Regions from separate parts of the Tatumella citrea genome, predicted to be linked through region 3. Evidence: predicted binding sites of a transcription regulator. Region 3 holds the regulator's gene; each other region holds the start of a gene.
What was found. The regulator CRP, encoded in region 3, controls carbon source genes, mostly activating them, when cyclic AMP is high. The targets are predictions, from matches to a motif close to ATGTGANNNNNNTCACAT.
Positions count from the first base shown of each region.

Region 1: a site for CRP is predicted at 2,635-2,652, ahead of yrbN (protein YrbN). Genes of this name have one in related genera too.
Region 2: a site for CRP is predicted at 2,207-2,224, ahead of A7K98_RS17905 (nucleoside-specific channel-forming protein Tsx). Genes of this name have one in related genera too.

Region 1 is NZ_CP015579.1:245,255-249,546, reverse strand. Features, by position in the region: gene A7K98_RS01320 (luciferase-like monooxygenase) at 1-556, shown strand, start outside; gene A7K98_RS01315 (DEAD/DEAH family ATP-dependent RNA helicase) at 672-2,555, opposite strand; gene yrbN (protein YrbN) at 2,572-2,628, opposite strand; gene nlpI (lipoprotein NlpI) at 2,733-3,617, opposite strand; gene pnp (polyribonucleotide nucleotidyltransferase) at 3,750-4,292, opposite strand, start outside.
Region 2 is NZ_CP015579.1:3,765,547-3,769,838, reverse strand. Features, by position in the region: gene A7K98_RS17910 (MFS transporter) at 1-895, opposite strand, end outside; gene A7K98_RS17905 (nucleoside-specific channel-forming protein Tsx) at 1,133-2,005, opposite strand; gene A7K98_RS17900 (OsmC family protein) at 2,503-2,973, shown strand; gene A7K98_RS17895 (LysR family transcriptional regulator) at 3,018-3,914, shown strand; gene A7K98_RS17890 (MFS transporter) at 4,031-4,292, shown strand, end outside.
Region 3 is NZ_CP015579.1:82,145-86,436, forward strand. Features, by position in the region: gene A7K98_RS00430 (YccS/YhfK family putative transporter) at 1-1,662, opposite strand, end outside; gene crp (cAMP-activated global transcriptional regulator CRP) at 1,727-2,359, opposite strand; gene A7K98_RS00440 (OsmC family protein) at 2,660-3,064, shown strand; gene A7K98_RS00445 (phosphoribulokinase) at 3,102-3,971, opposite strand; gene A7K98_RS00450 (YheU family protein) at 4,058-4,279, opposite strand; gene A7K98_RS00455 (hydrolase) at 4,282-4,292, opposite strand, start outside.

The DNA of each region.
Region 1 (4,292 bases), 160 kb from region 3:
AGGCAGCCATTTTGATGTTCAGCCGGTACCTGGCACCGGACTACAGATTCCGTTATGGTTGCTGGGATCCAGCCTTTACAGTGCACAACTGGCTGCACATCTTGGGCTGCCGTTTGCTTTCGCCTCTCATTTTGCTCCGGATATGCTGTCTCAGGCAGTAACTCTGTACCGGGAAAAATTCCGCCCGTCAGCACGACTGGCAGAGCCTTACGTTATGATCGGAGTGAATGTGATTGCTGCCGAGAGTAAAGCAAGGGCGCGTTATCTGTTCACCTCACAGCAGCAGCAGTTTATTAATCTGCGCCGTGGGATGCCTGGCCCGTTACCGGTCCCGGTCGAAAATATGGACCATATCTGGTCACCGGCAGAAAAATACGGTGTTGACCGTGCTCTGGGAATGTCACTGGTGGGCGATCAGGCTTCGGTAGCTCAGGGACTGGCATCACTCCAGCAGCAATATCAGGCAGATGAGATGATGGTTAACGGACAAATCTTTGATATTGACGCACGTATCTATTCGTTCTCGCTGGCGATGGCTGCCGCACAATCACTGTAAAAAATTCCTGACAGATAATCACCAGACATAAAAAAAGCGATGGTTTTCACCATCGCTTTTTTGTCTGACTTACTCAGGGACCGAAGAACGGCCCCTGTTGTTAGTCAGTTCGTGATTAGTATTCGCGACGACGGGCAGCTGGTGCTGCACCTTCTTCACGACGCTGACCACGATGACCTTCACGGTTGCCACCGAAACTACGTCCGCCTTCACGACCACCTTCACGGCGATCTGAGAAACGACGTCCGCCTTCGCGACCAGCTTCACGTGCACCATCGCGTCCGCCATCACGGCCACCACGACGAGGTTCACGGGAAGACTGAGGCGCATCACCAATCAGCTGCATATTCATCGGTTTGTTCAGAATACGAGTCTTGGTAAAGTGCTGCAGGACTTCGCCCGGCATACCTTTTGGCAGTTCGATAGTTGAGTGAGTACCAAACAGTTTGATGTTACCAATGTAACGGCTGCTGATATCACCTTCGTTAGCGATAGCGCCAACGATATGGCGAACTTCAACACCGTCGTCACGGCCCACTTCAATGCGGTACATCTGCATATCGCCAACATCACGACGCTCACGACGTGGACGGTCACCATCACGGCTGCCACGACGATCATCACGATCACGGCTGCCACGCTCATCACGCTCACGGAACTCACGACGCGGAGGACGTGGTGCATCAGCAGGAACGATTAACGGACGCTCGCCCTGTGCCATTTTCAGCAGTGCTGCGGCCAGAGTTTCCATATCCAGATCTTCCTGCGGAGACAGGTTCTGCAGCAGAGCACGGTACTGATCCAGATCGCTGCTTTCCAGCTGTTGCTGAACACGTTCAGCAAATTTAGTCTGGCGACGGCTGCTCAGCAGTTCTGCATTAGGCAGCTCAACTTCAGGAATAGTCAGCTTCATAGTGCGTTCGATGTTACGCAGCAGACGACGCTCACGGTTTTCTACAAACAGCAGCGCACGACCGGCACGACCCGCACGACCAGTACGGCCAATACGGTGAACGTAAGATTCTGCATCCAGTGGAATATCATAGTTAACCACCAGGCTGATACGTTCCACATCCAGACCACGTGCTGCTACGTCGGTAGCAATCAGGATATCCAGACGACCATCTTTCAGGCGTTCCAGAGTCTGTTCACGCAGTGACTGGTTCATGTCACCGTTCAGTGCAGCACTGTTGTAACCGCTACGTTCCAGAGTTTCGGCAACTTCCAGAGTTGCATTTTTGGTACGGACAAAAATAATTGCCGCATCAAAATCTTCAGCTTCCAGGAAACGTACCAGAGCATCACTTTTACGACCGTAGGCAGTCCAGTAAGACTGGCTGATGTCCGGACGAGTGGTGATGCTTGACTGGATACGTACTTCCTGTGGATCTTTCATAAAGCGACGAGTGATACGACGAATCGCTTCCGGCATAGTTGCAGAGAACAGTGCCGTCTGATGCCCGTCAGGGATCTGCGCCATAATGGTTTCAACGTCTTCGATAAAGCCCATACGCAGCATTTCATCAGCTTCGTCCAGAACCAGACCACGCAGGTTAGACAGATCCAGGGTACCGCGTTTCAGGTGGTCCAGCAGACGACCCGGGGTACCGACAACAATCTGTGGTCCCTGACGCAGTGCGCGCAGCTGTACGTCATAACGCTGACCGCCATACAGGGCCAGTACGTTAACGCCGCGCATATGTTTAGAAAATTCAGTTGCAGCTTCTGCTACCTGCACCGCCAACTCACGGGTCGGGGCCAGCACCAGGATTTGTGGTGCGCGCAGGGCAGGATCAATGTTGTTCAGCAATGGCAAAGAGAATGCCGCTGTTTTACCACTACCGGTCTGAGCCATACCCAGAACATCACGGCCTTCCAGCAGGTGAGGAATACAGGCCGCCTGGATAGGCGATGGTTTAACGTATCCCATGTCGTTAAGAGCAGACAAAATGGATTCGTTAAGGCCCAGATCAGCAAAAGTGGTTTGAATATCAGTCATGTAGTACACGTGCCTCTTAGATAACGGCGGCCAGTCTACATAACTCGTCATGAAAACTTGCAGTTAGTTTCATTGAAAAGTGTGAACCGGCTCAAATTAGAAGTTTTTGACGAATAAAACGCCCCTCACCCCGAAGGATGACAGGAAACATAAACAAAGGGCGTTAAAAAACGTCAGCTATTGCTGGTCGGATTCTGATAAATCGTCTTGTGCCTGGCCAAGTTCAGCCAGTTCCAACAATGCGTATCGGTGTTCAACAAAGTTATTCACGTTGTTGGCAACCGCCAGTTTGAACAACGCTTCTGCGTTGTCCTTCTCCCCCAGACTTAGGTAGTACTTACCTAAATAGAAGTTGGTTTCACTGAGATGTTCAGCGAGCGAGGTGTTATCGGTAGCATCCGCCTGGAGTCTCTCCATCAGTGTTTTTTCACTGATATCGCCCAGGTAGAATTCGACAATATTCCATCCCCATTGATCTTTATTCGCCGAGTCATAGCGCTGTTTGAGCGCTACTTTCGCTTTGTCTGCATTCATCTCGCGTTCATCGAGATAAAGCCAAAGTGCACGAAAAGGATCATTAGGATCGTCCTTATAGAACGCCAGCAGATCATCTTGCGCTAACTTGTATCGACCGCCGTAATAGAGGGCGATACCACGGTTTAAATGCGCATAATTGTAAGTTGGATCAAGCTCAAGTACAGAATCAAACGCTTCATAGGCAGAATCAAAATTACCTGCCTGCGTTAAGTATATACCAAGATAGTTAAATACTTCTGGCATATCTGGTCTGATAGACAACGCCTGGGAAAAATCGTTCCGTGCGAGTGCCCTCAAACCTAAACTATCATACAACACTCCGCGCTCATATAACAGCTGTGCGCGTTCATCATCGGTGAGGGCACGACTGGCAAGAATTTGTTCCATACGCGCCAGAATAACTTCCTGCTGCAATGTTGGTTGCAGAGGAACGGCAAGAACTTCATTCTTACGCCAATTAGAGCTGCTGCATCCTGCCAGCACCAAAGCTGTCGCAACAAAACCCCAGCGTAAAAAAGGCTTCATTATCCCACTCCCGAATACAAACATTAGGATGAACATCCTGTCATCCGCCTGCCGTGCAAAGGAATCCTGCCCTCGCGATAACATAAATCCGGATCTCCGCACATGGCGGAGACCCGGATAATCATCGAACGATTAACCCGCGTCAGCCGGATTAGCCGCAGTCGTTTCTTCTGCCTGCGGTTTTTCGACCGCTTCTTTAATGCTCAGGCGTACACGACCCTGACGATCGACTTCCAGTACTTTGACCGGAACTTCCTGACCCATTTGCAGATAATCTGTAACTTTTTCTACACGCTTGTCAGCGATCTGAGAAATATGTACCAGACCTTCTTTGCCCCCGCCAATCGCTACGAAAGCACCGAAATCAACAATACGGGTAATTTTACCGTTGTAGACACGGCCAACTTCGATTTCCGCAGTAATTTCTTCAATCCGACGGATAGCTTCTTTCGCTTTATTACCATCAGTTGCAGCAATTTTTACAGTACCATCATCTTCGATTTCAATGGTAGTACCGGTTTCTTCGGTCAGCGCACGGATGACAGAACCACCTTTACCGATGACATCTTTGATTTTGTCCGGGTTGATACGAATAGTATGAATACGCGGAGCAAATTCAGAGATTTCAACACGCGGAGTGCTGATCGCCTGTTCCATAGTTCCCAGGATATGCAA
Region 2 (4,292 bases), 800 kb from region 3:
CAATCGCCTGGAAGAAGTTCATCACCACTAACATCAGCGTTCTTTTCCGCCATTCCGGCGCCCATATTTCGCTGAATTTTCCCTTGCGCGGTGTCGCGGTTGCATCTGTTTTTGGCAGCTGTTCAGCCGATGGTGGTGTCACTCCACAACGTATTTCCATCTGACTCAACACCTGGTGAGCTTCCTGATGTCGCCCCTGCTGTGCCAGCCAGCGGGCCGATTCCGGCAGATTGCGGCGAATACTCCAGATCACTAATGAACAGACAGCCCCGGCAATAATCACCCAGCGCCATCCTTCGAGACTCAGCAAGGTTTGCGGAATCAGCCACCATGACATCAGCGCAACAGCGGGTACCGACAGAAACTGAATAAAGAACGAGAAGGCAAACGCCCGGCTGCGTAAATGTGCAGGCATCCATTCGGCCAGATAGGTATCAATAGTGACCAGCTCGACTCCCAGACCAATGCCGACCAGGAAGCGGCACAAAATTATGCCTTCAGCACTGTTCTGGAAGGCCATAATTAATGAAAAAATTCCATACCAGGCGAGGGCACACATAAAGCTGAAGCGCCGGCCAAATTTATCGGCGTACTTTGCCAGAAAACTGGCTCCGACAAATAATCCCAAAAAAGTCACCGAGGCAAATGCGGCCTGATCAGATATTCCGAAAACGCCATCCTTTCCCAGATGAAATATCTTTTCAGAGATTAAACCTGAACTAATATATCCCGTTTCGAATAAATCATAGAGTTCAAAAAAACCTCCCAATGCCAGAAGGGAAATAAAACGCCACAGGCTTTTACTGGAAGGTAATGCATCGATGCGGGCAGCGATGGTGTAATTATTATTTTGCTGAACAGCAGAAGATCCTGCTGTGGTACAGGTAGATGACATAACGAACTTAACCTCGGGATAACTGTATTTGCAATGCTGCGGATCACATTATTAGTATCGGATATCGGGGGTGATCAGCAGTGAATAAACAGCAGAATAGTCGAAGGAACGTAAAAAGACGAGATTAAATATGATTAATTATCGGGGCGAATTGAGCGGTTTTTTTCCTGCAGGAAAAAGATATCCTGCAGGAACAACACGGCTTATTACATTTGCTGCGTGGCAGTGAATTTCTTATCAGAAACTATAACCAACAACGGCATAATATCCCCAGCCGGTGGCTTTGGTACTGAAATCGCCGTCACCAAAATTAAGTTGTGTACCTTCTGACCATTGTCCGCCGTTATGGAAATAGCGGGCGACCAGAGAATAGTGCCAGTGATCATAACTGAGTGACAGAATATGGCTGGAGGCGATAGAGTTCCCGGAACGTGACGGTCCGGCTTTTTCACGCAGGTCAGAATCCCAGTCAACGTTGGTAAAGCCGATATAACTTAAATTGCCGCCCCAAAGCGTGGTCAGAGGCAGGAAGTATTTAATTTTGAAACGGTATCCGTCCCAGCTGTTTTCATTCGCTGCACCGTAGTTTTCCCACTGATATTTCGCGTAAACATTCAGCGATAATCCCAGTTTGGTTCCGGTATCGATATCGGTACCCAGGCCCATATACCAGGTATTCTGGCGATTAGCGTTATTCGGCCCCATGTCATAGATATAGTTGTTGGCGAAATACCACTCTTTAAACGGTCCGAAAGCCAGGCTGGTGCCGGTCAGTTTATCAATCGAAAAACGGGGTTCAATTTCCATAAACAGCGGAGAACCCACTCCTTTGTCCCAGATCCCGTTATCATTGCCGTTACCAGTGCCGAAAAATTTGGGTAAATCTACATAGCCGTAGAAATCAAACCAGTCTTTATGGGCAAATGCTTCGTACTCGAGATACAAATCATTATTCAACTTCGGTCCGAAGCGGGTGTGGTAACTGCCGACCACGTTAACGCTTTGATGCCACCAGTCAGAAACATACTGCGGAGATGTATCTGCGGCGTAAGACGAGCCCATGACTGAACCCGCTAAAATTGTTGCTGCCATCATTAATTTATATTTCATTTTATATTGACCACTCACTTTTTGTACAAATCGCGCCGCTCGCTGACGGAGTAAATAACCACGCAGAAAAAGAAATCAAACCATAAAGATAGCTCCGGGCAAGCCGGTGCTCTGTCAGGCAGGATCATGCCCGATATCATACGCGAGTAACCAGACAAAATTCACATTTGACAAAAGTTGTTGCAGTTTTAATCACCATTAATGTGACACATGTCACATTAATGTGCATGAAGAAGGGAACTTTTCCCACCTGATGGGTACCAGGAAAGACGCTGGCTTAATTGTCGTTAACCAATGAAGATGATTTTCTAAAGCGGATTTAGCGGGAAAACAGAGGCCACTATGCCCTCACTCCGCGCAGAGAAACCGGTTCTGCCAGCCGTTGCACCAGTGGTTAAACAATAAGTAAGTGTTATGATTAAACGATCAAATTCAGCGGATTCAATAGCCGTATCAGCGTTTCATCAACTGGCCTTTTACTCACACGGGAGTTGCCGATGGCTGTCAGACAACATCATTATCAGGTCACAGTGACATGGACAGGAAATCGCGGAGAGGGAACTTCCTCCTATACTGCATATGAACGATCGTCTGATTTACAGGCCACAGGCCGGGATACCATCTCACTGAGCGCCGACCAGGCATTTCGCGGTGATCCTTCCTGCTGGAACCCGGAGCAATTGTTGCTGGCCTCTGCTGCTGCCTGTCATAAATTATGGTATCTGCACGTCTGTGCTGATGCCGGGATTATTATTGACGAGTACCAGGATAACGCTGAGGGGATCATGGTGGAAGGCGTACGGGGGCATTTTACCCAAATCACCCTGCGGCCACAGATTCGCCTGCGTTATGCAGAAGATCAGCCGCGTGCTACAGATTTACATCACAAGGCCCATGACGCTTGTTTTATTGCTAATTCACTGAATTTTCCGGTCAATATTGAGCCGGTATTTCTTCCCGCCACATAGTCAGCCATTTAAGCTGTCACAGCCGTTAAACAGGAGGACAGGTCGTGCAACAGGGTGAAAACTTATTAGCGATGTATATTTTTTCCCGTGTTGTGGAGCAGCAAAGCTTCAGCCAGGCGGCCAGAATCCTCGGCATTTCCACTGCCAGTGTCAGCAGAGAGATTGCCGCTCTGGAAAAAAGACTCGCCATGAAACTGTTGCACCGCACCACACGGAAAGTGACTGTGACCGAATGCGGCCAGCAATACTATCGCTATTGTGAGCGAATCAGTGCGCAACTGGAGCATGCCGAAGATTTTATCCAACAAATGCACAGCCAGCCGAGTGGTCAGGTCAGGCTGATGACTCCGGTCACTTATGGCTGCCAGTGTATTGTGCCGGTATTACAGCCGTTTATGCAGCATCACATTCATGTCCGGGTCGATCTGGACTTAAGTGACCGTGAGCCGGACATGGCCCGCGATGATATAGATGTCGCGATAGTGGTACGCCAGCGCCCGCCGGAATATGAGCTGTTCCGGCCATTGTCGGTTATCCATTGGGGGCTGTATGCCAGTCAGGATTACCTGGCGGTAAATCCTCCGGTGACCCGACCTGAGCATCTTAACAGCCACCAGTTGCTGACCTTTCATGGCACAGCGCATCAGGCGGCACTCTCTTTCCGGCACGAGAAAAAACGAGTCGAAATTAATGCAGTCAGTCGTTTCCGTGCCAATAACAGCATGGCATTACTGACCGCTGCCTGTGCAGGTGCCGGAATTGCCTGCCTGCCTTCTTATATGGTGCATCAGGCACTGACGGACGGTATTTTACAACCCGTATTACCAGGCTGGCAGCTGCCAAGTTATCAGAGTTACCTGCTGCTTAAACAACCGGAACAGCGCTCCTCGCCTGTCACCTGGCTGTGTGACATGCTGACCGAGAAGCTCAGCCACAGCTGATTATTGCAGTGTGGTAACAATCGACGACCAGCCGGTAAATATCTGTCCGGATCTAGGGCTTTTTACCACCGACAGTTATTCTGTTATCTCCTTAACAAATTACCGGGTTATTTTCAATGACAGGATCTTCGGCCGAAGCGGCGGAACAGCACGTTTACTGGCGGCGTAATCTTTGGGTATGCACTCTGGGTTCGTTCACCACACTGATTGCAATGACACTGCTGTTACCGTTTCTGCCACTTTACCTCCGTTCGCTCGGTGTGGAAGAAGATGTCAGTATCGCACACTGGTCGGCAGTAGCCTACGGAGCAACTTTTCTGACAGCTGCGCTGACGGCTCCCTTGTGGGGACGACTGGCGGATAAATATGGTCGTAAGC
Region 3 (4,292 bases):
CAGCGCATTATGTCGTTGGTTAGCTTTGATCCTGATATTTTCCAGCACATCGGCAGTCTGTTCTGGTCCAAGCAGAATCTGTAAGGCCTTCTGATAAGTCTCAAGGACATCCTGAGCATTTTTACGTAATAAAGCACTTTGCCATTGGGGCCAAAGCCATAGCATGCCGGCAAAAGCTATCAGACAGCCCAGCAGTGTATCCAGCAAACGCGGAACCAGGAAATTGACCCCATTCAACGATAATAGCTGCAGGCTGTATACTGCTGTTACGGTAAAGCCAATGGTTGCCCATCCGTAATACTGGCGGGAGAACAGATAGCTGAAAAGTGTAATGACCAGCATCGTTATCAGGATAACGGGTTCCGGAGTGGATAGCTTCAGTGATAAAGCCGCAATAATAAGCCCGGCAAATGTGCCAAGAGCACGGTGCTGAATCCGTACCCGGGTTGCGGTATAGCCATTCTGACTAACCAGTATTATGGTCATGAGCACCCAGTAGGGTTTTGGCATATTCAGCGACAGGGCCAACATGCTGGCTGCCATCAGCATGACCGAGAAACGCCCCGCAGTGCGCAAAGCCGTGGATTTTAACGACAAATAGCTGCGTAAAGCTGACAGGAAAGGCAAGCGGCGTTGAGTATCTGCCATAATATCGCGACGATACAGCGGCATACCCGACTGCAGCACTTTGGCGATTTTACTGAAGTGATAATGGTAAAATTGTCCGACAGGATTGTCAGGGAACTGCCGGGCGATATTTTGTAGCTCATCCAGGGAGTCTTTCATCGAAAACTTGCCAGGTATCTGGTGATACAGAATGTTGTCGGCAGTTTTTCTTAACTGCTCAGCCACCAGATCGGCATTGCGCTTAATCACTTCCGCTGACTGGCTTTTTTCTACCAGCTCTCTGACATCTTCGCTCTGGCTGAGAGTGACGGAAATATGCTCCTGCAGGTCTTCGGCCATCATAAATGTCCGGATCAGATAGCGTTCGCGACTGTTTTTTTCTGCCGACAGCATATGAATTTGCTGATAACCAGTATTTATCAGATCGACGACTTTTTGCTGATAATTCAGCAGTGCGGGTAGCGATTTGTCGTAATCATTGCTGCTTAGCAGTGCATATTTCGCTTCACAATAGTTGGCCAGGGCCCGGTACAACAGGCTAAGCGTTTCGCGCAGAGGCTGATCTTTTGACAGTCTGAACCAATACCAGTTAAACAGGCCGTACCATAATGTTCCGCCGCCATACAGCAATGGCGGGCCCCATACCGGCATTCTTCCGGCCAGGCTAAGCGTAAAAGTCATGGCGATCAATGCACCCGGCAACAGACGGCCATGTAACGGGCTGATTTCGCCACAGACTCCAATCAGCAGGGGTAAAATCCCGACAATAAATGGCAGCGGCACATTATGTTGCAGTAACCATTGCAACAGGTAGCTGCTGAAGGCAAACAGAGAGCCGCCGATAATGATGCGCTTAAAAAAATGACGGTGTGGGGTATCCAGCCCGGAAAGATTACAGCATGCGGGAACCAGCGAGAAAAGCAGCCCTTTTTGCAGATCGCCAGCCAACCAGCCAATTGCAACAGGGAGGCAGAGGACCAGCGTTTGGCGCAGTGCGTAATTAACTTCCGGATGATAAATAATTCTGCGCCACATCAGATACAACCGCAGGTAGACAATAAAACGGAACACGGCAGGGACCTGCCGTGCATATCACAAATTAACGGGTACCGTAGACGACGATTGTTTTCCCATGTGCTGAGATAAGATTCTGGTCTTCCAGCATCTTAAGAATTCGTCCTACTGTCTCGCGGGAACAGCCAACAATCTGGCCAATTTCCTGACGGGTAATTTTAATCTGCATTCCATCCGGGTGAGTCATTGCATCCGGCTGGCGTGCCAGGTTAAGCAGTGTCTGAGCGATACGTCCAGTCACATCAAGGAAGGCAAGGTTGCCCACTTTCTCAGAAGTGACCTGCAGGCGCCGGGCCATCTGAGATGACAAGCGCATCAGAATCTCGGGATTCACCTGGATAAGCTGGCGAAATTTCTTATATGAAATTTCAGCAACCTCACATGCCACTTTGGCACGAACCCAGGCGCTACGTTCCTGACCTTCCTCAAATAATCCCAACTCTCCAATAAAATCACCCTGATTCAGATAAGAGAGGATCATCTCCTTTCCTTCTTCATCTTTAATCAGAACTGCGACGGAACCCTTAACAATATAGTAGAGGGTTTCCGCTTTCTCACCCTGATGGATAAGTGTGCTTTTGGAGGGGTATTTGTGAATATGACAATGGGACAGGAACCATTCTAATGTAGGGTCTGTTTGTGGTTTACCAAGAACCATTCTCTTCTATCCTCTGTTGTAATCGTGCCGGAAACACAGGGGGTAAGCTCCTGTGGGGCGCTGAAATCATAGGGCATTTTCGGCTGGCATTTACGATAATCAGTCAGGCTCCGTTCTGATGATCCTGCTCGTTTAGCCATAGTTGTCATCGGGTAAAAAAACTCTACCCCTTTGTTTGTAGCATACCCTGACGAAACTGTCTCCTGTTGTCTTGTCTGACTTTTGTCATTTGGGGCCGATTGCTGTTTATACTCTGAAGGAGTAATCTGGCGGAAATTTTAGCAATTGAGAGTGAGCATAATGCAGGCACGTGTGAAATGGGTCGAAGGGCTAAACTTTATCGGGGAGTCTGCGTCCGGGCACCAGGTTCTGATGGACGGTAACTCAGGCGATAAAGCCCCAAGTCCGATGGAAATGGTTCTGATGGCGACCGGAAGTTGCAGCGCTATTGACGTAGTCTCTATCCTGCAAAAAGGCCGCCATGAGGTGACTGATTGTGAGGTGAAACTGACTTCGGAACGTCGCGAAGAAGCACCCCGCTTATTTACTCATATTAATCTGCATTTTGTTGTCAGCGGTCATAATCTTTCAGATAACGTCGTTGAACGGGCAGTCACGCTGTCTGCAGAAAAGTATTGTTCCGTTTCATTAATGCTGGGTAAAGGCGTGAATATTACCCATAGCTTTGAAGTGATTAATCGCTGACAAGGCGGTCACGGATGCCTCTTGGGGATCCGTGGCCTTAGTTGAAACTGCGTTCTTCCATCAGTCGTTTTACCAGGGGCGTCATAATCAGCTCCATCGCCAGCCCCATTTTCCCGCCAGGCACCACTAATGTATTGATATGTGAAATAAACGACCCCTGAATCATGGCCAGTAAATAGGGATAGTTAATTTCTTCCAGACCACGGAAATGAATCACGACAAAACTTTCATCGAGTGACGGGATAGTTTTGGCGGCAAAAGGATTCGAAGTATCGACCGTCGGAACGCGTTGGAAATTAATGTGAGTGCGTGAGAACTGCGGAGTGATGTAATTAATATAATCATCCATTGAACGCACCACAGAATCCATGACTGCTTCTCTGGAATGACTGCGTTCACGCATATCCCTGACCAGCTTCTGAATCCACTCCAGGTTGACGATAGGTACCACACCCACCATCAGATCCACTTTATCGGCAACGTTATGCTGATCAGTAACAATCCCGCCGTGCAAACCTTCATAGAACAACACATCCGTGTTATCCGCCAGTGGCTGCCAGGGCGTAAATGTTCCGGGAACCTGCTTCCAGGGCACAGCTTCATCATAGGTATGCAGATATTTTCGTGAACGGCCGGTACCCTGCAGCCCGTATTCGGTAAAGGTTTGCTCCAGCAACGAGAAGTCGTTTGCTTCAGGCCCGAAATAACTGATATGTCGTCCCAAATCGCGGGCTTTACGGATAGCAACATCCATTTCCGGCCGGCTGTAGCGGTGAAAACTATCACCTTCCAGTTCAGCGGCATGGATGTTTAGTTGCTGGAATATTTTACGAAAGGCAAGGCTGGTCGTTGTCGTTCCGGCCCCACTGGATCCGGTCACAGCGATAATTGGGTGTCTGGCTGACATGAAAATTTGCTCCCTGAACCAATAAGGCTGACAGCATTGTTAGCATGTATAGCGGCGTGTGTCATCTGTCAGGGGTATGGAAGTTGTTACTCAGCTCTGAAATCACGGGCAGGCATCAGAGTGACAGATTCATGTAATTCTGACCAGACGACGACAATTTGTCCTGCACTGAGTTGCTGGCGGATATCCGCCGTCTTTTCATCAAGAGTTCGCTCATACTCGCCATAATCTGTGCCCTCTCTGAGTACAAAAGACTCTATCAGGTTATCCAGCGTTTCAGGGGCGATTTGTTGCCAGGGAATGATCACGGTTATTTATCCA